4 regions of the Agrobacterium fabrum str. C58 genome follow, and region 1 is predicted to be linked to each of the others. Evidence: riboswitches for the same ligand, from Rfam matches in the RefSeq annotation. Region 1 holds a riboswitch; each other region holds the start of a gene.
What was found. Region 1 has a riboswitch for cobalamin ahead of bluB (5,6-dimethylbenzimidazole synthase). Riboswitches for the same ligand answer to the same signal wherever they lie in the genome.
Positions count from the first base shown of each region.

Region 1 (5,842 bases):
GTTTCGGCATTACGCCGAAGATCGCGCTCGCCAGCCATTCCAACTTCGGATCGCGTGACTCGGAAAGCGCCCGCAAGATGCGCCGCGCACTGAAGATCATCCAGCAGGCAGCGCCAGAACTGGAAGTGGATGGTGAGATGCAGGGCGGCTCGGCACTCTCCGAAGCGCTGCGCAAGCGTGCCATGCCCAACAGCGTGCTGACCGGCGAGGCGAACCTTCTGGTCTTCCCGAACCTCGATGCCGCCAATATCACGCTCGGTGTCACTCGCACGCTGACGGAAGGCCTGCATGTCGGCCCGATCCTGCTCGGCACGGCCCTGCCCGCCCACATCCTGTCGCCCAGCGTCACCTCGCGCGGCGTCGTCAACATGGCGGCCTTTGCCGTGGTGCAGGCCTCGCACCCTTCGGTGTGATGAAGGCGCATTAACGCAGTTTTGAACATGCTGTTGCCGCAATGCGGCAACAGCATATGTTATCTTCCCGAAACACGGATTTCCTGAAGCGTAACACCCCTGCCACCGGCCGGGGACATCAAACGGATCGCACAATTGACCCGGCGCAGCCGCATCATCGGCCTCCTGCTTCCCCTTGTTTTCACGGCTCCTGCCGCCGCTTTTGCGGAGCAGGTGTGCGATACGCTGTATCAACAGCTGCGCGAGCCGCCTCGCGTTATCGGCAACACGGCCGAGGTGCGGCGTTATGCCAATGCGCTCGCCCGCCAGAACATCGTCATCCGCAAGATCAGGAACGACATGCGCAGCTATGGCTGCTCATCAGGCAGCGTCATCGTTTATGGCAATCCCAATGCCAGCGTCTGCGCCGAGATCGGCGATGCGCTGGTGGATGCCGAGGCCGAACGTGACGCGATCATCCGCGATCGCGACGACGCCATGGCGGCAGCGCGCAATGACGACGGCGACGTCAGGCGCCAGCGCATTCTCGCCGCCCTCGATGCCAACGGTTGCAGCACAATGCCGGAAACGGACACGCGACTGCCGCAGGCTCCCGATGTGACGCGTTATCCCGATGCCTTCCGTCAGCAGGAAAATGAGCCGGGACAGGCAGGCCTTTCGCCCTACCCCAATGCCGCCGCTGAGGGCGGGCTTCGCACACTCTGCGTGCGCACCTGCGACGGTTCATTCTTCCCGATTGCCTCCAACGCCTCGCCGCTCGATTTCCGCGCCCAGGCCGAACAATGCCAGAAAATGTGCCCGGGAACCGAGACGGAGCTTTATTTCCATTCCATGACGGATCAGGAAACAGCAGACATGGTGTCTGCGCAAACCGGCAAACCCTACAAAGACCTGCCGACCGCCTTCGCCTATCGCAATTCCTCCCCGAAAGCGCCGGGCTGCGCCTGCAACATGGCCGCCTACCACCAGGACATGCAGAAGCAGGAAGAGGCCGCCCGGCCGCAAGCCGAAAGGCCCTATTCCAGCATCAGCACCATTCCATCACCCCAGGGTGACAAGAGTGGAGACAAGCCGCAGAAATCCGCCGAGCAGCAACAGGCCGCAAAGCCGCCGGAACAACCCGTTCCCGAACGCGACTATGACCCGAACGACACCAGGGTGCGCGTCATCGGCCCCAAATTCCTGCCGGATCAGACAGGCCGGATAGACCTGAAGAACCCGGCACTTAAAGGCATTCAGCCGCAGCAGTGAAATCTCTTGCGCGTGCGTAATGGGGCGAGCGCGCCCCTGTTTCTTCTCTCCGAGGGGGAGAAGTTCGTGACAGCGGGATGAAGGGGCAACGTCAGCGATATTCGGTGAGCTAGCCCCCTCATCCGACCCTTCGGGCCACCTTCTCCCCATGCGCGGAGAAGGAACGAGAGGCGACGCTATCGCATCTCATCCCTTACCGCCCACCCCAGCGATTGCGAAACACCAGTTCCTCGAGCGGCACGCGCTGCCGCCAGCCCTTCACCGCCAGCTCCGGCTCGGTATAAAGCGCATCGACGCGCCCGAGGCACAGCCAGGCGACGATTTCGATATGCTCGGGGATATCAAGAATGGCGCGAACATCGCTGTCGTGGAAAATGCTGACCCAGCCGACACCGATGCCTTCGGCGCGGGCGGCAAGCCAGAGGTTCTGGATGGCGCAGACGGTAGAGTAGACATCCGTGCGCGGATTGTGGGTGCGGCCCAGCACCACCTTGCCGCCGCGGGTGGGATCGCAGGTGACGCAGATGCTGAGCGGTGCCTTGCGGATACCCTCAAGCTTCAGGCTGCGGTAAAGCGCCTGCTTCTCGCCTTCAAACATCGCCGCCGCCTCCTCATTGGCGCGGCTGAAGGCCACCCATGCGGCCTGGCGCACCCCTCCATCGGTGACGAGGGTGAAGTTCCACGGCTGCATGAAACCGACCGAGGGCGCGGAATGCGCCGCTTTCAGCAGGCGTTCCACCAGCTCCTCCGGCAAGGGATCGGGCAGGAACTGGTCGCGCACATCACGCCGCGTCTCGATGGCGCGGTAGATCGCTTCGCGTTCCGCACCGGAAAACGGGCGGGCGGGTGAAAGCGCGTGATCGAATGGATTGGCTTGCAATGGATTGCCAGCGGACGGATCGGTCGGCATCGTTTAACCCCAACAATGCGGGCGCGCCGGTGCAGAAACCATGCCGGTTTTGCAGCGATGACGCGCCTCTTCAGCAACCTGCCGCCGTCCGCGCGGTTCGGTCTATCCTGCCAGGCCGGTCTTCTGACTAAGCTTCATCCGCCCCTTTCGCCTTCCCGAATTGCTTCAGTGGCATGAGAAAAAGAGCATCCGCCTTACAGCGTTGGGCACGTTCCGGTCTTTCACCGGATTCCCGATTCTCCCGCCGCAAGGGCGGGCACCTGACCGGAGAAGCTATGGGCAAAAAAGCTTGCAAGCACAAGTGTCCCACGGGTGGTGCGGCAATGTGGCCTGCCGCACCTTACCGTCATCATTCCACCGGGAAATACCTGACATAAGCAAACTCATCGCCATCAGGAGACCAGTTGGGCGAATTCATCGTTCCTTGCCCGCCAAACAGGTCGAACAGCGTTTCGACATTGCCGCCATCCATATCCATCAGCTGCACCCGCACATCGAGATCACGCGGATGATCGAAGACATCGGCGTCATAAGAAACGAACACCACCTTGTCACCCGAAGGAGACGGATGCGGGAACCAGTCGCCATAGGCGCTGTCGGTGATGCGCTCGACGCTGGAACCATCCACCCGCACGCGCCAAATCTGCATCTGGCCGGTTCGGCTGGAGTTGAAATAGATCCATCGTCCATCCGGCGAATAATCCGGGCCGTCGTTGCGGCCTTCACCATGGGTGAGGCGCGTTTCAACGCCGCTGTCTATGTCCATGGAATAGATGTCGAAAACCTGGTCGCGAATGCCGCAATAGGTAAAACTTTTCCCGTCCGGCGACCAGCCATGCCAGTAGGAGGGAAGGTTCTTCGTCATCAGCCGCGGTGTGCCGCCCGTCGACGGCAAAAGGTAGATCGCGCTCTTGCCGAACTCCACCTTGTCGGAAATGGCATAGAGCGCACCATCGGGCGAAATGCCGTGGTCGTTATTGCAGATTGTCGCAAAGCCGGTGTCGACCTTTTCCGGCGAAGGGTCGCCGGCAAGTGACAGGCGATAAAGCAGCCCTTCGCTGTTCAACAGCAGATATTTCCCGTCCGGCGACCAGTTCGGCGCTTCAAACAGCTCCGGCGTCTGCCAGACCACCCGCATCTTCCGGGTCCGGATGTTGAAGATTTCGATGGAACTGCGCATGCTGCCTCCCGGGCCTGTCGATAGTCTGGTGTGGAGCGTCGACTGGCGCATACATTCCGTTTGCGCACCTTACCGATCCCGAAACCGGTTGGTAATCGGATAACGCCGGTCCCGCCCAAAATTCTTCTTGGTGATCTTCACACCCGGAGCCGATTGCCGGCGCTTGTATTCGGCCAGATAAAGCAGATGCTCGACCCGGTGCACGGTGGCCACATCATGGCCGCGCGCCAGAATTTCCTCGACCGACATTTCCTTCTCGACAAGGCACTCGAGAATATCATCCAGCACCGGATAGGGCGGCAGCGAATCCTGGTCGGTCTGGTTGGGGCGCAGTTCGGCCGATGGCGCCTTGGCGATGATATTGGCTGGGATAACCTCGCCGGAAGGGCCAAGCGCGCCCGGCGGCACATGGGCGTTGCGCCAGCTGGAAATGGCATAGACCTGCATCTTGTAGAGGTCCTTGATGGGATTGAAACCGCCATTCATATCGCCATAAAGCGTCGCATAGCCCACCGACATTTCCGACTTGTTGCCGGTCGTTACCACCATCGAGCCGAACTTGTTGGAGACAGCCATCAAAATGGTGCCACGCGTGCGGCTCTGCAGATTTTCTTCGGTAATGCCCTCTTCCGTGCCCTCGAAGAGTTCGGAGAGCGCCGAAAGAAAGCCTTCCACCGGCTCGACGATCGGCACGATATCGTAACGGCAGCCGAGCGCTCTCGCACAATCGGCGGCGTCCTTCAGCGATTCTTCCGAGGTGTAGCGGTAGGGCAGCATGATGCAGCGTACCCGCTCCTCACCCAGCGCATCGACGGCAAGGGCTGCGCAGATCGCCGAATCGATGCCGCCGGAAAGGCCGAGAACCACGCTCTTGAAGCCGTTCTTGTTGACGTAATCCCTAAAGCCCAGCATGCAGGCGCGGTAATCCGCCTCCTCGCCCTCAGGGATTTTCGAGAAAGGCCCGCTGTCGCAATGCCAGCCGTCTGCGGTGCGTTTCCAGTCGGTGACAGCGAGCGTGGCCTCGAACTGGCTCATCTGAAAGGCCAGCGTCTTGTCGGCATTAAAGCCGAAGCTCGCACCGTCAAACACCAGCTCATCCTGTCCGCCCAGCTGATTGGCGAAAACCAGCGGCAGGCCGCTTTCGATCACCTGCCTGAGCGCCACCTGATGGCGCACATCCAGCTTGCCGCGATAATAGGGCGACCCATTCGGCACCAGCAGGATTTCCGCCCCGCTTTCGGCCAGCGTCTCGCACACGCCCATGTCGTTCCAGATTTCCTCGCAGATCGGAATGCCGATCCGCACGCCACGGAAATTATAGGGCCCGGAAATCGACCCTTCTTCGAAAACACGTTTTTCGTCGAACTCGCCGTAATTCGGCAGATCGATCTTGTCACGCAACGCGATGATCTTGCCACCATCCAGAAGCGCCACCGAATTGTGCCGGCCTGTCTCGCCCTGACGCGGAAAACCGATGACGACGCCCGGCCCGCCATCGGCAGTCTCCGCCGCCAGTTCTTCCACAGCCTTCAGGCAGGCCTTCAGAAAAGCCGGCTTAAGCACCAGATCCTCCGGCGGATAGCCTGAAATGAACAGCTCCGTCAGGAGCAGAAGGTCGGCACCCTGCGTCGCCGCATCGGCCCGTGCCTCACGCGCCCTGGCGAGATTGCCCGCCACGTCGCCAACAGTCGGATTGAACTGCCCGACGGCAATTCGAAGATGGTTCTGGATATCGTGTCTGTCGCTCATGCCATTTCAATACCGCGCCCGTGGCCGCTCCGCAACGCGGCAATTGCATGCCGTCGCCTGGGCAAGACGCCACGGCTGCGTTCACGCTAAGGTTATCACCGCCCCAGCCATCCTCCGCAAAGTTCATGTCGCGTTCATCGCGCTTATGTGACAGTTACATGACAATTTTGCGACGTCCGATTCACCTCCCCGGATCGGCGCTGCCGCCTGAAATACCGGAGTATGAGTTTGAGAGATTCGGCGCCAAAAACAACGGCTTCCGAAAAGGCTGGTCTTGTCTTTTCGCCTGCGGGACTGAGGAGCCTTTCGAAGCTTTCGGGTACGGCCTATACGCTTGCC
Region 1 is NC_003062.2:1,637,821-1,643,662, forward strand. Features, by position in the region: gene ATU_RS08110 (NADP-dependent malic enzyme) at 1-413, shown strand, start outside; gene ATU_RS08115 (DUF2865 domain-containing protein) at 549-1,664, shown strand; gene bluB (5,6-dimethylbenzimidazole synthase) at 1,858-2,574, opposite strand; cobalamin riboswitch at 2,671-2,853, opposite strand; gene ATU_RS08125 (TolB family protein) at 2,924-3,754, opposite strand; gene ATU_RS08130 (NAD+ synthase) at 3,824-5,503, opposite strand; gene ATU_RS08135 (LTA synthase family protein) at 5,726-5,842, shown strand, end outside.

Region 2 (5,842 bases), 1.2 Mb from region 1:
AAAAAAATCCCGATAGGTGGAAAGATCGACGGTCGCTTCCTGGCTCTCGATACGATCGAGCAGCGCCCGCGCCGTTTCAGGAATATCCTCCACCGCATAACCGGCCTCGGCGAGATCGCGCAGCATTTCGAGCACGCTTTGCGGCACATCGAGACCAACGGCATAACCGGTGCGCCCCGGCGCGGCACCGGGATAATCCGGCATCAGAATGACGATGCGGCGATCCCGCGGTGGCGCAGATTTCAGTCGCAGAAAGGCCGCGATGCGGTTCGCCACCTGCTCGATACGATCCGCCTCCGGCACATTCACAAGACTGACACCGCCATCTGTCCGCGCCTGTTTGAACGAAATCGCCCCGGTGAGAATCCGCCCGTCCAGTTCAGGCAAGACGACATGCATGGCAAGATCGGACGGATTGAGGCCGCGCGCGTTTTCCACCCAGCCGACGCGCCGGGTGGTCGCCATCACCGCCTGGAAAACCGGAACGCCGAGACGGTCGAACAACGTCTCGCCCCTATCATCCGTATGGCTGGCAAAGGCCGTAGCGGCGATGATGGCGGCGGGCTGGAGAGCGGGCAGCACCGTTTCAAGAAAACGGATCGCTTCCCCATCCTTCAACCCGCTGACGAAAATCGGCAGGGGTGCAAACCCGCGCGCAGAGAGCGCCTGAAACAGCGCATCGACGGGTGCAGCATCTTCCGCCAGAAGCATGGAGCGGTAAAAGAGGATGGGCAGAACGGACGCACCGGCAGGGAACCCGGCACAAGCCTCGTCCTGCCCAACGACACCCAGATCCGGCCGATAGAAGCCGGCTTTCGGCAGGGGGTCAGCCTTTATATCCGGCCATTCTCCACCGCCCGCCAGAACAGAAAGGCCAGCGGCAAGGCGGCCCATATTCTCCCTTCCACCTTCGCGGAAGAAGGAGAGAACGGAGGCCAGCATCGGCTTATCGACAGTTGAGGCCGCCTCGAGCTTTTCATCCCTTTCACTGCACTCCCCCGGCAAAAGCAGAAGCTTGATGCCCCGCCTGCGCGCCAGAATAGCCAGCTGATCGACCCCATAGCGCCAGCGCTCCGCGCCTCCGAGAATCCGGATAAGAATAACGCGGGCATGTTCCGCCGTTTTTTCGATCCAGAGATCGACCGACATCGGGTGCCGAAGTTCGGAGAGGTTCGCGGCAGAGAGGGAGGGGAGGGTCTCTCCCGCCTTTCCCCACGCCCGCTCAAGCCCGGCAAGATCGCTTGCCGAAAAAGACAGCACCACCACATCCGAACGCGGCTGGTTGAGATCAACCGGCTCGATCAGGTCGTCCAGAGACGAGGATGTGGTGGCGAGAATATGCATCTAAAGCATTTCCAGTAAAAGTGCGCAGCGGTTTTGCGTCCGGACAATGCGCAAACGGCTTATGTCAGGCGGCCAGCATCTGTTCGATCTTTTCGCGGTTAATGCCCTTTTCGCCGATGACGACGAGACGGCTGCGGCGCTCTTCACCCGCCGCCCAGGGGCGGTCGTAGTAGTGGTTGACGCGGCTGCCGACAGCCTGCACCTGCAGACGCATGGGCTTAGTGGCGACTTCGATGAAGCCCTTGATGCGCAGCACATTCTCGGCAGCGGCCGTCTGCGCGATACGGGCCGCCAGCGCCTCCGGATCGGTAACGGCCGGCAGGTCGATGACGAAGCTGTCGAAATCATCGTGTTCATGATCGAGTTCGCCATCATGATGGGTGCGGCGGTTTTCAATATCCTCTTCCACCGCAAGGCCGAGACCGATCAGCACGGTCGGATCGATGGCACCATTCGAAGCAACAACGATCTTCGCCGCCTTTGGCAGATGTTCGAGGATATGGGCCTTGGCCTTCTCGAGGCCGGCATCGTCGAGAAGATCGGCCTTGGTGAGCACGATAAGATCGGCGCAGGCGACCTGATCTTCGAAGACCTCTTCGACCGGATCGTCATGGTCGAGCGCTTCGTCGTTGGCACGCTGGGCAGCAAGCGCTTCCATGTCGTGGGCGACCTGACCCTCGGCCAGAGCCGCGCCATCCACCACGGCGACCACGGCATCGACAGTCACGCGGCTTTTGATGGCCGGCCACTGGAAGGCCTGCACCAGGGGCTTCGGCAGGGCAAGGCCGGAGGTCTCAATGAGAATATGCTCCACCTTCGGCTGGCGGCTAAGGATTTGTTCGATGGCGGGCTGGAAATCATCCGCCACCGTGCAGCAGATGCAGCCATTGGCCAGCTCGACGATGTTTTCCTCCGGGCAGCTTTCAATGCCGCAGCCTTTCAGAATTTCGCCATCAATGCCGATATCGCCGAATTCATTGACGATGATGGCGAGCCGCTTGCCGTCAAGCTTTTCGAGAAGACCGCGCAGCAGTGTGGTTTTTCCGGCACCCAGAAAGCCGGTGACGATGGTGCAGGGAACGCGGTCCAGAAGGGTGCTCATGATCTCTCCTCGGTAAAATCGAATGGGGGAATGCGCGCCAGCATGCCGCGCTTTAGGGGTTCCGGGCGGCCACGCCAGGGCATCAGGCCGTCGGGGGCGGCAGAAAGCAGCCGCGCGCCGACCAGCAGGTCTTCCGCATCGCCGGGCGTCAGCCCGCCAAACACATAAGACCAGCCATCGGCGCTGCGGAGCACGGCACTGAGGCCACGCTTGCAATTGGCAAGGCAATTGACGGAGCGAACGGCAATGCCGCTCTCCTGCGCCTTTTCAATGACGGCATCGGCAAGACGCGAACCGGGACGCGGTTCGGCATTGGGATCGACATCATCGCGACAACTGCGGCATACGAAGACGGTAACGCCCGGCGCTGTCTCGTCCTGCGGGTTCCCGTTTGAACCTGAAGATGTCGCTGAAATATCCAAACCGTCCCGTTCCCGCGTCACGTTAAAATTCATCGGGGTGCGGCTATCGAAAACGGTGTGCGACAGGCGCAAACCCGCTGTTCGATCTGACCGACTGACCGGAGCACCCCGCCCGGCAGACGCTTTTTCCTGAAACGGCAGGTCTCCTGGCTTGCGGCTATCAACACCCTGTCACCGCCTTCCCGAACCGATCATAAAGGTTCAGTGGCTTTACGGTGCGGGCTTACCGCTTACAGTTGCGGGGGCAGCCACGGAATGACCCTTTCTCGGGGCGGAACCGTGTTCCCTCTTAGCTTTTCCCGTTGCCGGGAAAAGACCGTCAGTCCCTTACCCTTAGGCTGAACGGGTGTAAGGGTCAATGCCGCGTGCCCGTGACCAGCGCATTGCCGGGTGCGGCAAATTGAGTATAGTCGCCGCTCCGAATGGCGGGGGCAAAAGGTCTCGCGCCGCAGGACAAGAAGGAACGAGCGATGACCCGCGACATCAGCGACAGCGAAGCCGAACGCCACCGGCAGAAAATGGTCAACCGCAAGACTGTGCAGGACGCCGAAGTTGCGGAAAAGACCATCGAAAAAGGCCTGCTGATGATCAATACCGGGCCCGGCAAGGGCAAGTCCACGGCCGCGTTCGGCCTCGCCTTGCGCATGCTCGGCACCGGGCGGCGAGTTGGCGTCGTGCAATTCATCAAGGGTGCATGGTCGACGGGAGAGCAGCAGGCCCTGACGCTCTTCGGGGATAAGGTCGTCTGGCGCACCATGGGGGAGGGCTTCACTTGGGACACGCAGGACCTCAAACGCGATGTCGCGGCCGCGGCAAAGGCCTGGGAAGAGGCCAAGGCCCTGATGGCCGACCAAACAATCGGTCTTCTGCTCCTCGACGAGCTGAACATCGCTTTGCGCTATGATTACCTGCCGCTGGAAGAAGTTGTCGAAACGCTCTCTAGTCGCAGGCCCGATCTGCATGTCATCGTCACCGGCCGCAACGCCAAGCAGCCGCTGATCGACGCCGCCGATATGGTGACGGAAATGACGCTGGTGAAACATCACTTCAAGGCGGGCGTGAAGGCCCAAGCCGGGATAGAATTCTGACATGACAGCACGGGTGCTGATGTTTCAGGGAACCGGCTCCGATGTCGGCAAATCGCTGATGGTGGCCGGTCTTGCCCGGGCATTCACCCGGCGCGGCCTCTCCGTCGTGCCGTTCAAGCCACAGAACATGTCGAACAATGCCGCAGTTACCGCCGATGGCGGTGAGATCGGCCGTGCGCAGGCGCTGCAGGCGCGGGCAGCAGGCGTGCCGCTTTCCGTGCACATGAACCCGGTGCTCCTGAAGCCGCAGAGCGAAACCGGCGCACAGGTGGTAGTGCAGGGCAAGATCGTCGGCAGCGCCAAGGCGGCCGATTATCAGCACATGAAGGCCGGGCTGATGCCGCGCGTGCTTGATAGTTTCGAGCACTTGAAACAACTGGCCGATCTGGTGCTGGTGGAAGGGGCAGGCAGCGCCTCGGAAATAAACCTCCGCGCCAATGACATCGCCAATATGGGTTTTGCCCGAGCGGCCGATGCGCCAGTGATCCTGATCGGCGATATCGATCGCGGTGGCGTCATCGCCAGCCTCGTCGGCACCAGAGAGGTGCTCGACGACGATGACGCGGCGATGATCGAAGGTTTCATCGTCAACCGATTTCGCGGCGATCCGGCACTGTTTTCCGATGGCATGCGGATGATTGCGGAAAAGACCGATTGGTCCTCCATAGGGCTTCTGCCGCATTTTTCCGATGCGGCGAAACTGCCGGCGGAGGATGCTCTGGGGCTTTCCGGCCCAGCCCAACGAAAGCCAAGCGCAAAAATCCGCATCGCCGTGCCGATCCTGCCGCACATTTCCAATTTCGACGATCTCGATCCCCTCGACATGGAGCCGGATGTGGAACTGATCCGGGTCCGTCCAGGTGAGACGATCCCCGCCGATTGCCGTCTGGTTTTGCTGTGCGGCTCGAAATCGACCATCGCCGATCTCGCCGTGCTGAAAGATGCCGGCCTGGACATTGATATAAAGGCGCATGTGAGACGCGGCGGCTACGTTCTCGGCCTTTGCGGCGGTTACCAGATGCTTGGAAAAACCGTTGCCGATCCTGACGGCATCGAGGGACCGCCGGCGACTGTCGAGGGGCTCGGCCTGCTGGACGTCGACACGGTTTTGACGGGCGACAAACGGCTCGTTTCCGTTCGGGGCACGAGTTTCGACGGCGTTGGTTTATCCGGCTACGAAATGCATGTCGGTGAAACCACGGGAATAGCGGGTAGTCTGGTGTTTTCGACGATCGACGGACATGCCGATGGCACCATTTCGCCCGACGGCCGCGTCTTCGGCACCTATATTCACGGTCTTTTTGCGGATGACCGCCAGCGCAGCGCATGGCTCGAGCGTCTCGGCGGGCAGGGCACGGACCTGAACTATGACGCGCAGGTTGATGCGGTTCTCGACCGTCTGGCTGCGCATATGGAACAGCACCTCGATCTCGACAGGCTGCTTGCTATAGCGCGATAAGGATCGCCAGAAGTCCGAACAGGCCAATCAGCAACAAGTCCGCGATCCGCGCCAGTCGCAATGCCTTGCGAATATCACCGGCAACCAGTGCGGACCTCCCGCCTTCGCCCATGAAACGCGCCTCGATCATCTGCCCGCCATAGGAACGCGGGCCGGCAAGCGCAAAACCGAGAGCACCGGCAAGCGCCGCCTCCGGCCAGCCGGCATTGGGGGAGCGGTGGTGGCGCGCATCGCGACGGATCGCGGCAATGGCCGCTTTTGGCGACGCGCCTTCGACAAAAAAAGCGGCGACCACAAACAGGCTGCCGCTCAGCCTTGAGGCCGGTAGATTAACGAGATCATCCAGCCGGGCCGAGGCCCAGCCGAAGGCCTCATGGCGGGGCGAACGATGACCGATCATGCTGTCTGCCGTATTGATCGCCTTGTA
Region 2 is NC_003062.2:2,806,983-2,812,824, forward strand. Features, by position in the region: gene cobN (cobaltochelatase subunit CobN) at 1-1,344, opposite strand, end outside; gene cobW (cobalamin biosynthesis protein CobW) at 1,409-2,446, opposite strand; gene ATU_RS13665 (DUF1636 family protein) at 2,443-2,868, opposite strand; cobalamin riboswitch at 2,988-3,204, opposite strand; gene cobO (cob(I)yrinic acid a,c-diamide adenosyltransferase) at 3,339-3,956, shown strand; gene ATU_RS13675 (cobyric acid synthase) at 3,958-5,415, shown strand; gene cbiB (adenosylcobinamide-phosphate synthase CbiB) at 5,402-5,842, opposite strand, start outside.
Region 2: linked by a shared signal. The riboswitch ahead of ATU_RS13665 (DUF1636 family protein) and the one ahead of bluB (5,6-dimethylbenzimidazole synthase) in region 1 are both predicted to bind cobalamin.

Region 3 (5,842 bases), on a different replicon from region 1:
GTTTCAGCACCACGGCATTACCGGCCGCGAGCGCCGGGCCGAGTTTCCAGCCGGCCATCGAGACGGGGAAATTCCACGGTGTAATCGCGCCGACTACGCCATAGGGTTCGGTCATGATCATGCCGAGGCTGGCATCGTCGGTTGGCACGAGATCGCCGCCTTCCTTGTCGGCGAATTCGGCGAAGAAACGGATCTGTTCGGCGGTCACGGCGATGTCGCCGGCGATCAGCTGGCCGACGGGCCGCGTAGAGGACAGGGCCTCGATTTTCGCCAGCGTCTCGGCTTCCTGCTCGATCAGGTCTGCCCAGCGCTGCAGGATTTTCGTGCGTTCGCGCGGGCGCACGCCACCCCAGTTGCTGCTTTTCAGGGCGGCCTTGGCGGTCTGCACCGCTTCATCGACCAGCGCGGCATTCGCCCTGGGGCAGCCGGCATATTCGACGCCGTCCGAGGGGCGATGCATGTCGATGCCGTTTTGAGCCGGGATCAACCGGCCGCCGATGAAATGGCCGATCGGCAAGGTCAGGCTGTCTGGATCGAAGCTGAGCGTCATGGGAAACCCTCTGTGGACATGCCTCAAACCTAGTCCCTGATGGCAAGCAGCATCGACCGACTGCGGCGGCGGCGGTGAACGAAAATCCTGTTTTGCCGCCGGCGGACAGTGCAATCTTCGGTGCGTGTGTCCGCCGGCATTTTCCCGACACAAACCTTCAAGGGCGATGCCGAAATGCAGGATATCGGCTCATCCGTTCACGGTGACGTAGATCTTGCGCACGGTCTCGATGGTCTTCCACACACCGACGAAACCCGGCTTCATGACGAAGCTGTCGCCCGCCGTGTAACGAACCGGTTCGCCGCCTTCGGGGGTGATTTCGATCACGCCTGAAACGATGTGGCAAAACTCGAAGGTCTCACCTTTGATAGAGCGGTTTGCACCGGGCGTTGCTTCAAAAATGCCCGTTTTTACGGTGCCGTCACGGGCCTCGTCCAGCGCCCAGGTCTTGTAGGAGGGATCACCTTCGACGAGGCGTTCCGGCATGGTCTTGGTTTTCTTGGGCTCGAAGGTGGGATTGTTATCGATGGTCTTGAGAAGCGACATGGGGTATCCTTTCCTGGAACGGGGTAGTTTAATATCCGCGGTTGCGATCGACGAGGCCGAGCGGCTCGAGACCGGACTGGTATCGTTTGATGTTTTCGACAACGGTGCGCGCTGCCGAATGCGGCTGGGTGACGCTGGCGACATGCGGTGTCAGCAGAATTTTCGGATGTGCCCAGAAACGATGGTCTTCCGGCAGCGGTTCGGGCTCGGTGACGTCGAGCACCGCGCCGGAAAGCCTGCCGCTATCCAGCGCGTCGATGAGGGCATCGTGATCGAGCTGCCTGCCGCGTCCGGCGTGAACCAGCCCCGCGCCCTCGGGAAGCATCCCCAGACGTTCGCTGTTCAAAAGACCCGTGGTTTCCTCCGTCAGCGGCAGCAGGCAGACGAGAATATCGCTCGTCGTGAGGGTCTTCGCCAATCCGGCCTCGCCATGATGGCAGGTCACGCCATCGATCTCGCGCGGTGAGCGGCTCCAGCCGGACAGCGGAAAACCGAAGGGTTTCAGCCGTTCCAGCGCCGCAACGCCCAGCATGCCAAGGCCGAGAACGCCCACCCGGCATTCTTCCGCCTGGCGCTGGGGCACGGCCTTCCACAGTCCTTGGCGCTGCTGGCCCAAATAGGCGGGCAAATTGCGGTGAAGCGCCAGCACGCCGAGGCTGACATATTCCTGCATCATGCGGGTGATGCCCTCATCCACCATGCGCACGACCTTCACATGGGGAGGGACTGCGTCGATGTGAAACTGGTCGACACCGGCGCCGATCGAGAACAGGATTTCGAGATTGCGGTAGCGGCCTATATCCTCGGGCACCGTCCAGCTGATGAGGTATCGAACAGCATCCGGATTGACGCTCGCGGCATCCATCGAAAAGGGCAGGTCCGGCAGGTCGCGGGCCAGGGCCTGCCGGAAAATCTCGCCGCGCTTGGCGTCGGAATTGAAGAAAAACGTCATCTGAAATCCGTGTTCCGAAGGTTCAAGCCGTGCAGCGGTTTGCCAGTGTTTCCAGCATGGACTGGCAGGCCGAAAGTTCGCCGGTGGTGATATATTCATCCGGCTTGTGAGCGCGGCCGATATCACCCGGGCCGCAGATGATGGCGTCAACGCCCGCCGCCTGGAAAAGCCCAGCCTCCGTGCCATAGCTGACGGCGGGAATGCAGGGCGCGCCGGTCAAGTCTTCCAGAAGCTTTGCAAGCGGCGCATCGCCGGCAAGGGACAATGCGGGATAGTCGCTCATCGGCGTCCATTCGATATCGATGCCCTCAGCGGCAAGCGCCTCCACGCCATCGCGCACCGGCTGAAGCAGCGCGAGTGGCGAAACGCCGGCAATCGCTCGCGCTTCCAGCTCGATGGCGCAATGATCGGGGATGATGTTGAGCGCCTGCCCGCCCCTTACCGTGCCGATCTGCAGGGAGGAATAGGGCGGCTCGAAGGTCGTTTCGAAGGGCCCCTGTGTCAGCTCCTGTGCTGTCGCGACCGCCTCTGCCATGATACCGGTCATCAGGTGGATGGCGTTGACGCCCTGATCGGGCCGCGACGAATGGCCAGATCGACCGCGAATGGTGATGCGCGCGGCGGCCTTGCCCTTGTGAGCGCGCACGGCGCGCAGATTACTTGGCTCGCCGATGATCGCGCCCGCCGGCGGAGCGCATAGTTCCGGCAATCGGGCGATCATGTGCGGCACACCGCGGCAACCCGCCTCTTCGTCATAGGAAAAGGCAATATGCACGGGCCGCTTCAGCGCCATGCGCGAAAATGCCGGTGCTGCGGCGAGAACCGTGGCCAGAAAACCCTTCATGTCGGTGGTTCCGCGCCCGTAAAGACGCTCGCCTTTGGCTCTCAGCATGAAGGGATCGGAGGACCATTCCGGCTCACCGGCGGGCACCACATCCATATGGCCGGAGAGGATATATCCGGCGACATCAGCCGGGCCGAAGCTCGCGAAAAGATTGGCGCGGTCGCCTTCAGGGCCGGCAAGCATGGACACTTTCGCACCGTGGCTTTCCAGATAATCCGCGATCCATCCGGCGATATCGCCATTGGCGGTTCCGACGATCGATGGGAAGCCGACAAGACGCTCCAGAATTTCGATTGCGTTCATGGCTGTCTCCGTCGTTTCAACGGCGAGAGCTTAAAGTGGCTGATGGCGTTTATCTGCTGAAATGCGGGTGATTTCGGTAGATTGTTGTGTCCTTCCAGTGCTTTCGGAAAATTCGTGCTGGCAAGGCTGGTTATCTTCGGATGTCGTGGGCTGGGCTGCCGGGATCAAGGTTCCGCGCCGGAGGAAATGAGAGCCGTTTGCTATGGAGCTGCTCAAAGTCGATAGTTTCGAGTTGCGAACCGTGGATATCGCCGATGTCGAGGCCGATCATCTGCACGCGCTTTCCATGGCGGTGGGGTGGCAATATCACGCGAATGAATGGTGTTTTCTGCGGCAGTGCGGCGTCGGCCTCGCTGCCCTCGATGAGATTGATCGCGTCGTCGCAACCGCGATGCTGTTTGCCTATGATGAGGGTTTCGCAACGCTCGGCATGGTCATCGTTTCCCCACGCCTGCAGGGGCAGGGCGTTGCGCCATGGCTGGTGCGGCGGCTTTTGGCGAAGTTCCCTGTCATATCGCTCCGGATCAATGCCACGGACGAGTCGAGGCGGTTGTTTGCCCGGTTGGGGTTCACCGGAGAAACGGAAAAAGTGCATCTCTTTCGGGGAAAGGTGCAACGTCCGGCCGAGATGCCGCCTGGCCGAAAACAGAAAATCGAGTTGCTGTCAGAAGACCACCTTATCGACGTGGCTGACATGGACCGCGCAGCTTTTGGCATTTCGCGCCGCCGCGTCCTGTTGCGCCTTCTCAAGGAAAAGACGGGTTATGGCCTGTTCGAGGCCGGCCGGCTTGTCGCTTTTGCCTTTCGCCGGGCGGCGGGGCGGGGCCACATCATCGGTCCGGTCGTTGCCGTGGAGGAAATGGATGCGATCATGCTTGTCAGCCGGCATTTTGCCGATCTGGAAGACCAGCTTGCCCGTCTCGATGCCGTGCGCGACAGCGGCGCCTTTTCCGATTTTCTCGCGCAATCAGGTTTGGTAGTGATCGAAACGCTGACGACCATGTCAAAAGACGAGCCGCAGCCGATGGGGTCCGGCACGGCGAGAATTTTTGCGCTGGCGGGCCCTTCCCTGTTCTGACTTTGTGCTGAGCTGCGACACGATCGCAATTGACGCTCCGCCTCTTGCCCCTTATGTGAGAAAGCGACGGTTCCTACAGCCGAAAGGCGAAGGGATTAATAGGGAACATGGTGCGGGCGATCTTTTTCGTCCAATGCCTTGGCTGCCCCCGCAACTGTAAGCGGATTGTTGTTCATCCCAGTGACGCTTGAAGGCGTCATGCCACTGTTTTTTTCGGAATGCGGGAAGGCAGATGAGGGACGCAAATCCGTGAGCCAGGAGACCTGCCGTCAAAATGGAAACCATCGTTACGGGCGGGGAAGCCCGGAGGAGGAATTTGTAATGTTATTTCATAACATTTCGTTTGCGTCCTATAACCGTTCTCCGTACAAGACGTCCCGCTGTTGCTGCGCGTTCTGACGCCTGCTGCTCTGGAATAAGTTTTACTTTCGACTGGAGAACACATGTTTCATTCTAGACGCCTGCCGGTTCATGCCGGCTTTCTGGCCGCCGTGCTTTGGGCTTTGCCCTTTGTCGGTGCAAATGCCGCCGAAACCACCTATCCCCTGACGATCAACAGCTGCGGTCAGGAGATCACTTTCAAGCAGGCACCCGCCCGCACCGTATCCGTTGGCCAGAGCACGACTGAGGTTCTTTACCTGCTCGGCGTTGCCGACAGGGTCGTCGGCACGGCGCTGTGGATCGGTCCGGTTCTGAAAGGTTATGAGGAGGCCAATGCCAAGGTCGAACGGCTGGCCGATAATGATCCTAGCTTCGAGACGGTTGTCGGCAAGAGGCCGGAGCTCATCACGACGCAGTTCCAGTGGCAGATCGGTCCCGAGGGTGTTGTCGGCACGCCGGCGCAATTCGCCGAACTCGGCATTCCCGTCTATACCTCACCTGCCGATTGCGTCGGCAAGGACAATTCCGGCGGCGGGGATGGTGTGCGCAATACCGGCTTCACCATGGAGCTGATCTATCAGGAAATCCGCGACCTCGCCAAAATCTTCAACGTGCAGGGGCGCGGTGAAGAGGTCGTTGCCGACCTGAAGAAGCGCGAGGAAGCTGCACGGGCCAAGATAGCCTCCGCGAATGGCAAGCTTTCCGCCGTCTTCTGGTTCTCCAGCGCCGAACTGGATATCGACCCCTATGTCGCCGGCCGCAACGGCGCTCCCGGTTACATCATGTCCGCGCTGGGCTTAAAGAATGTCATTGAAAGCGATGAGGAATGGCCAACCGTCGGCTGGGAGACGATCGCCAAGGCCAATCCGACCGTGATCGTAGCAGGCAAGATGGATCGCCGCCGCTTCCCGGCGGACGATATCGCCGTCAAGCGCAAGTTCCTGGAAACCGATCCCGTGGCGAGCATCATGCCCGCCGTCAAGCAAGGCCGTGTGTTCGACATGGATGCGCAGGCGATGAACCCGACCATTCGCACCATCGAAGGTATTGAAACGCTGGCCGAGGCGATTTCGGCCGCTGGCCTCGCCAAGTGAACCGTTTCTCCACCCATCTTGGCAGGGCGGGGCTGGCATTTGCAGCACTCGCCCTGCTGCTTGTCGCGCTGATGGCCGGGGCGGCCATCGGCGA
Region 3 is NC_003063.2:439,841-445,682, reverse strand. Features, by position in the region: gene ATU_RS15740 (aldehyde dehydrogenase family protein) at 1-550, opposite strand, end outside; gene ATU_RS15735 (cupin domain-containing protein) at 740-1,096, opposite strand; gene ATU_RS15730 (2-hydroxyacid dehydrogenase) at 1,125-2,048, opposite strand; gene argE (acetylornithine deacetylase) at 2,071-3,195, opposite strand; gene ATU_RS15720 (GNAT family N-acetyltransferase) at 3,398-4,273, shown strand; cobalamin riboswitch at 4,324-4,558, shown strand; gene ATU_RS15715 (ABC transporter substrate-binding protein) at 4,717-5,748, shown strand; gene ATU_RS15710 (FecCD family ABC transporter permease) at 5,745-5,842, shown strand, end outside.
Region 3: linked by a shared signal. The riboswitch ahead of ATU_RS15715 (ABC transporter substrate-binding protein) and the one ahead of bluB (5,6-dimethylbenzimidazole synthase) in region 1 are both predicted to bind cobalamin.

Region 4 (5,842 bases), on a different replicon from region 1:
TGATGGATACCTGCCCAAACGATTGGCCGCGAAGACCCGGCCGGAAGCGATCGCTGAGCCAGGGCAGGAGAATGCGGCCGGGAATGCCCGCGAGCTGTGCTGCGGCAAACATCGAGGAGGCGACAAAAAGACCAAGCCCCAGGCCGTCCGCCATGAAGCCGATGACGTGTGCGGTCAGGGTGAATTGAAACGCCGACATGGCAATACCAAGTCGCAAAACGGGCCAGAAGCTGCGATCCTGCCCGACGATGCGGGCGAGTTTTGCCAAGGGGAGCGGACGCTCTGTTTTGGCCGCAACGTCGCCTGCCTCGCGGTATAGCCCCCAGAAAAGTGCTGCGCCGACGATGGAAACACCGGCGCACAGCCATGCAGCCGCATGCCACCCGTAACGAACTGCCATGAACGGCAGGAGGGCCGCTGCGATCATCGTTCCGAAGGGAACCGCGGCCTGCCGAAACCCTGTGGCTATTCCACGTTTGGCGGGCGGGAACCAGCGCATGATTGCTCGTGTGCCGCCCGGTTGGACAGCTGCATAGGTGCCGCCCAGAAATGCGATGCAAACAAGCAGCGCGGGCAGACTGTTTGCGAATGTTGCCGCGCAGGCCATGGCGATCGCCATACCGAGCATGGCAATGCCGACGATACGGCGCTCGCCGTGAATGTCGATGGCACGGCCGAGCGTGAACATCGTTGCGATCTGGACACCGTTCATGACGGTGACGGCAAGTGACGCGGATGCGAGCGACACGCCGAATGCTTCCCGCCAGAAGGGCACGAGAATGTAAATTCCCTGCGATACGAACGAGCCTGCGGTCTGCGTTCCGACCGCCACGGCAAGCACTGCCCATATGTGAGGGTCGGCGGCGGGGGCAGGGCCAGGCGACGATGAAGAAATCTGTGACGACACGAAAAACTCCTATCAAGATTTTCGTGCAATAGCCGTCTTGAAGGATCGATAGAATTAGGGGCTTGCAAGTTTCAGCGATAACAGTTTGTTATGAGTGCCATGCGCTCATTGGATCCCGAGGCCGTCGAGGCTTTTCTTCTCGTTGCCGAACTGCAGTCGTTCACGCAGGTTGCAGGCGTGATGAATACATCGCAGGCGGCAATATCCCTCCGTTTGCGCCGGCTTGAGGACATGCTGGGACATCGCCTGGTCGAACGGACTCCGCGCCGCGTGCGTTTGACGGCAGCAGGCGAACGCTTTTTGGAACCCGCGCGCGCCTATGTCGCTGCCGGCCGCCGTGCGCTTGATGTCTTTGGTCAGGAGCCGACGCGGCTGGCGATCGGTGTCACGCATCATCTGATTGGTGCCGACCTGCCGCGGATACTTCGAGTGGTCAGCGAGCGCGTGACGAGCGTTACGCTTCATCTTCGCACCGCCGGCACCAGAACGCTGCTTGAACTCTATGATGCCGGAGAACTCGATGCGATCGTCGTGTTGCGGCACGATGATATCCGCCGGGATGGAGAGCCGTTGTTTCAGGAAAGCTTTGGTTGGTACGGCAGTGCGGATTTCGATCTGCGTTCAGACGTTCCCGTGCCTCTTGTGCTTCAGCCGGAACCTTGCAATTTGCGAGCCATGGCCCTTCGGGCGCTGGAGAGCGCTGATATCGCCTGGCGCGAGGTGTTCGTCGGCACCGGGGCAACGGCGGTGGGAGCTGCAGTCGAAGCCGGAATTGGTGTCGGGCTTCTGGCACAAAGTGCTGCTCCCGCCAGCGTGCGACAAGTCAGGAGCCGCTCGCTCCCCGAACTTCCGAAACTGGATGTCGTGATGATTTCCACGGTCACCGGCGACCACGCGAATGCCGTGCTTCGACGGATCACAGGGGCATTTCGTCCCTCGTGAAGCGGTGGGTGTTTTGCGGCCCGAGGCGAAAAGTCTTCGATTGAAACACAAGGACATCCTTGTCGTTCATTCAGCATCCTCTTGGAGAGACTTTTCGAAGTCCACGCTGCTATCCGTTCCTCTTGGTGACGGATAGGAGAACCGGCCGAACTCGCTGTATCCCTGGCTTCTCCAGAAGCGAAGGGTGTCAGGTGTTTCTGCATCGGCATGAAGATAAGACGTGATGTAGCCCAGTTCGCGTGCTCTAGTCTCAAGAGCTGCCACGACCGACGACCCCATTCCTTTCCGCCGAGCGCCTGGCTCCAGATAGACCCGGGCGATCTGACACACCCCGTCCGCGTCGCGGTAGCGATCTCGAAAGCGCTCTCTCGTTGATGGCTTTTTCTCAAGAGCGTAGAGACCTCCAGCGGCGACGATGCGTCCTCCGTCGTCCCGGACGAGAAGAAAACCTCCTCGCTCCCCGTTCGAAAACCAGTTTTCGGGAGCTGCTTTCAACAGTGAGTCCAGATCGGAGTGCCAGGCCGGCGTGTAACCGATCCCGTAGAATTCATTGATGATCCGTAGACAGAAAGCTCGCGCTTCTGCTTTTACCTCACTTGCGGCGTCATCTGCCAGCCATGCCGGCGATGAGTTCCAAACATGCATATAGACGCTTCCTCCTGCCAGGGCTGGCGAACTGATCGAAAATCGGCGCGTCAGGCTAATATTTGACGCGACGTCTCGAGAAACCCGGCGATGAAATCGACAGTATCGTCACCATCTCTTAAACCGAGATGGATGCTTTTCTGGATACCGCTCTGACCGATGCGGACGGCGCGGACACCGAGTGCTGCCGCTTCCCGTCGCACCAGCCAATCGGGAATGGCGCTAACCCCGCGGCCTGCCGCCACGAGCTGGAGCATCATTTCCGTCGTTTCGATATTGCGGTGATGACGCGGGCGGCAATTGGCAGGTACCAGGAATTGCGAGAACACATCCAGCCGCTCCGGCGGTACCGGATAGGTGAATAGCGTCTCATCCAGCAGATCCGCAGGTTCGGCATGGCGTTTCAACGCCAGCGGATGATCGACTGGCACCGCGAGCACCAGTTCGTAGTCGAACACCGGCAAATAGTGGACCCCGGCCATCTCAATCGGATCCGGTGTGATCAGGATATCGATTTCATATCCAGCCAGTGCCGCCACGCCGCCGAAAGCGAACGAGGTCGTCAATTCCAAGCCCACATCCGGCCATTCCATGAGGTAGGGTTTTGTGACACTCATTAGCCACTGGTGGCACGGATGGCACTCCATGCCGATCTTGAGCGAGCCTCGCTGCCCGTGGCGATAATCCGACAGAACATTCTCAGCCCTCTCGATCTGGGGCAGAACGCGCTGTGCCAGCGTCAGGATGTAGCGGCCTGCGTCGGTGAGACGAAGGTTGCGGCCATCCTTTTCCCACATCGCCACGCCGTACCGATCTTCCAGCTTGCGGATGGTGTGGCTGAGAGCCGACTGGGATACATTCAGCCGCTCCGCCGCGGCCGTGAGGCTGCCCATGCGATCGACTTCACGCAGGATCGAAAGATGTTGCCTGTCCAGCATGGTTATGCTCCTCCCTTTTCCAGGGAAAAGGCTTCGGCCGGGTCGCGAATGGTAGCCGGCCGGTGGTCCTTGTCGACCGCCACCATGGTGAAGTGTCCGGTGGCCGTGATGTGTCTCTCGCCTGTCAGAAGATTTTCGGACCAGAGTTTTGTCTGGATCGACATGGAGCTGCGGCCCACGCGTTCGACGTGTGCCTGCGCCTCGACAATTTCGCCGATCTCGATTGCCCTTGCAAAATCGATGCGCTCGGATGAGGCCAGCACCACCAGCTTGCCGCAGTAGCGCGACGCTGCAACAAAAGCGGCTTTGGTCATATAGGCAATAGCTTCGCCCCCGAACATCCGGCCGGCGCTGTTTGCCTGATCCGGAAAGACGATCTCGACCATGGTGACGGCATCGCTTGGATCAGGTGTCTCTTCAGTGAGGAGTTCGGGCAGGACATAGCTCGCGGCGTCCTCACCTTCCGGTATGGCCACCATATGGAAGATGCCCCGCGTACAGGTGTGTTGCTGGCGGCCGATAATGGTTTCCGCCACCATTTCCACCTCGACCGTGAGGGAACGGCGTCCAGCCTTCACGGGTCTCGCCGTGAATTCGACGATATGCCCGATGCGCGCGGGTTGTCTGAAGTCGATACGTTCGCAGGAGGCAGTCACGAAGGGTGTCCGTCCGAAGCGGGTCGCCGCAATGAAGGCGACCCGATCCATAAGGGCAAGGCCGGTCCCCCCGAAGAGAGTGCCGTGATGGTTGGTATCTCCGGGAAAGACGATATCGATGAGACGGGTTGTCGCGCCGTGCTGAGCAGGCTTTTCTATCGTTGCGATCTCTGTCATCGGCTCTGCCTCAGGTTGCGGCAGGGCGGGACATGACGCAGAGGCAAAGGCACGGGAATACCTATCGCGAAAGCGGCACTCCGGGACACCCCGCCCGTGGACGTTATCTATCGCGGCAGGTCTCCTGGCTTGCGGGTCATAGCTTTGGTCCGTCTTCCCGAGGCCGGCCTCAGTGACATGATGGACTTTCGCTCGTCGCTTACAGTTGCGGGGGCAGCTTCGGATTCAGGCTGTGATTAAAGCCCTCACCGAATTCCCTCTTAGCTCCGGACCTTCGTCCGCAGAACCACGATGGCTAACCAATGTCGCATGTCGTTGAACTGGTCAAGGCATCTATCACCGGAATGTCATGGAAGCGTTGAGGGGTTCGCAGCAGAGGATCTTTAGTCCGGCGCTACGCCAAATCATGAACGTGGCTCATGCTTCAATGAGATAAAACCATTTTTACTCGATCAATGTCTCAGGCATATATCACGCACAGTCTCAAGTATGGGCAGCAGGAATGTTGCAGGCTGGAGATAATTGAAAATAATGTTTCGTATATCCTGAAGCATAAGTCAAAAATTTCAGGTTTATATCGGGAGACAAGGACGTCGAATCGCGATGAGTAGAGATTTTAATTTTGATATTAAGAGAGTTACTTTTAATGAAGATTATCATCCTTCAGAAAACACGCGTGTTACGACCAACTTCGCCAATCTGGCTAGGGGAGAGAACCGTCAGGAGAACCTGCGCAATGCCCTGAGGATGATCGACAATCGTTTCAACACACTGGCGCATTGGGATAACCCTGAAGGCGACCGCTATTCTGTCGAGCTCGAAATCATATCCGTCGAAATGAATATTGGTGCTGAAGGCAGGAATGATGCTTTTCCGCTGATTGAAATCCTGAAAACGAACATCGTTGATCGAAAAACCAACGAGCGCATTGATGGCATTGTCGGCAATAATTTTTCTTCCTATGTCCGCGATTACGACTTCAGCGTCTTGCTGCCGGAGCACAACAGGGACCGGCCCCAATTCAGCACGCCAGACAAATTTGGCGATCTGCACGGAAACCTGTTCAAGTGTTTCCTGAACTCGGCTGCTTACAAAGAGAATTTCAACAAGCCGCCAGTCATATGCCTGAGTGCATCAAGCAGCAAAACCTATCACCGAACTGACAATCAGCATCCTGTACTGGGTGTCGAATACCGGCAGAATGAGTTCTCTTCGACCGACCAATATTTCAAAAAAATGGGGTTGCGGGTCCGCTATTTCATGCCTCCGAATAGCGTTGCGCCATTGGCTTTTTATTTTGTCAGTGACTTGCTTGGCGACTACACCAATCTCGAGCTCATCAGCACCGTCAGCACGATGGAGACTTTTCAGAAGATCTATCGGCCCGAGATTTATAACGCCAATTCTGCGGCGGGCGCTCGCTATCAGCCGGACCTGAACCACCAGGATTATTCACTCACTCGAATTGTCTATGATCGGGAAGAACGTAGCCGGCTAGCTATCGAGCAGGGCAGGTTTGCCGAGCAGCATTTCATCAGACCATATCGGTCCATTCTCGAGAGATTATCTTCTGATTG
Region 4 is NC_003063.2:920,434-926,275, reverse strand. Features, by position in the region: gene ATU_RS17840 (MFS transporter) at 1-907, opposite strand, end outside; gene ATU_RS17835 (LysR family transcriptional regulator) at 998-1,849, shown strand; gene ATU_RS17830 (GNAT family N-acetyltransferase) at 1,916-2,494, opposite strand; gene ATU_RS17825 (LysR family transcriptional regulator) at 2,545-3,432, opposite strand; gene ATU_RS17820 (acyl-CoA thioesterase) at 3,435-4,265, opposite strand; cobalamin riboswitch at 4,363-4,571, opposite strand; gene ATU_RS17815 (DUF1852 domain-containing protein) at 4,869-5,842, shown strand, end outside.
Region 4: linked by a shared signal. The riboswitch ahead of ATU_RS17820 (acyl-CoA thioesterase) and the one ahead of bluB (5,6-dimethylbenzimidazole synthase) in region 1 are both predicted to bind cobalamin.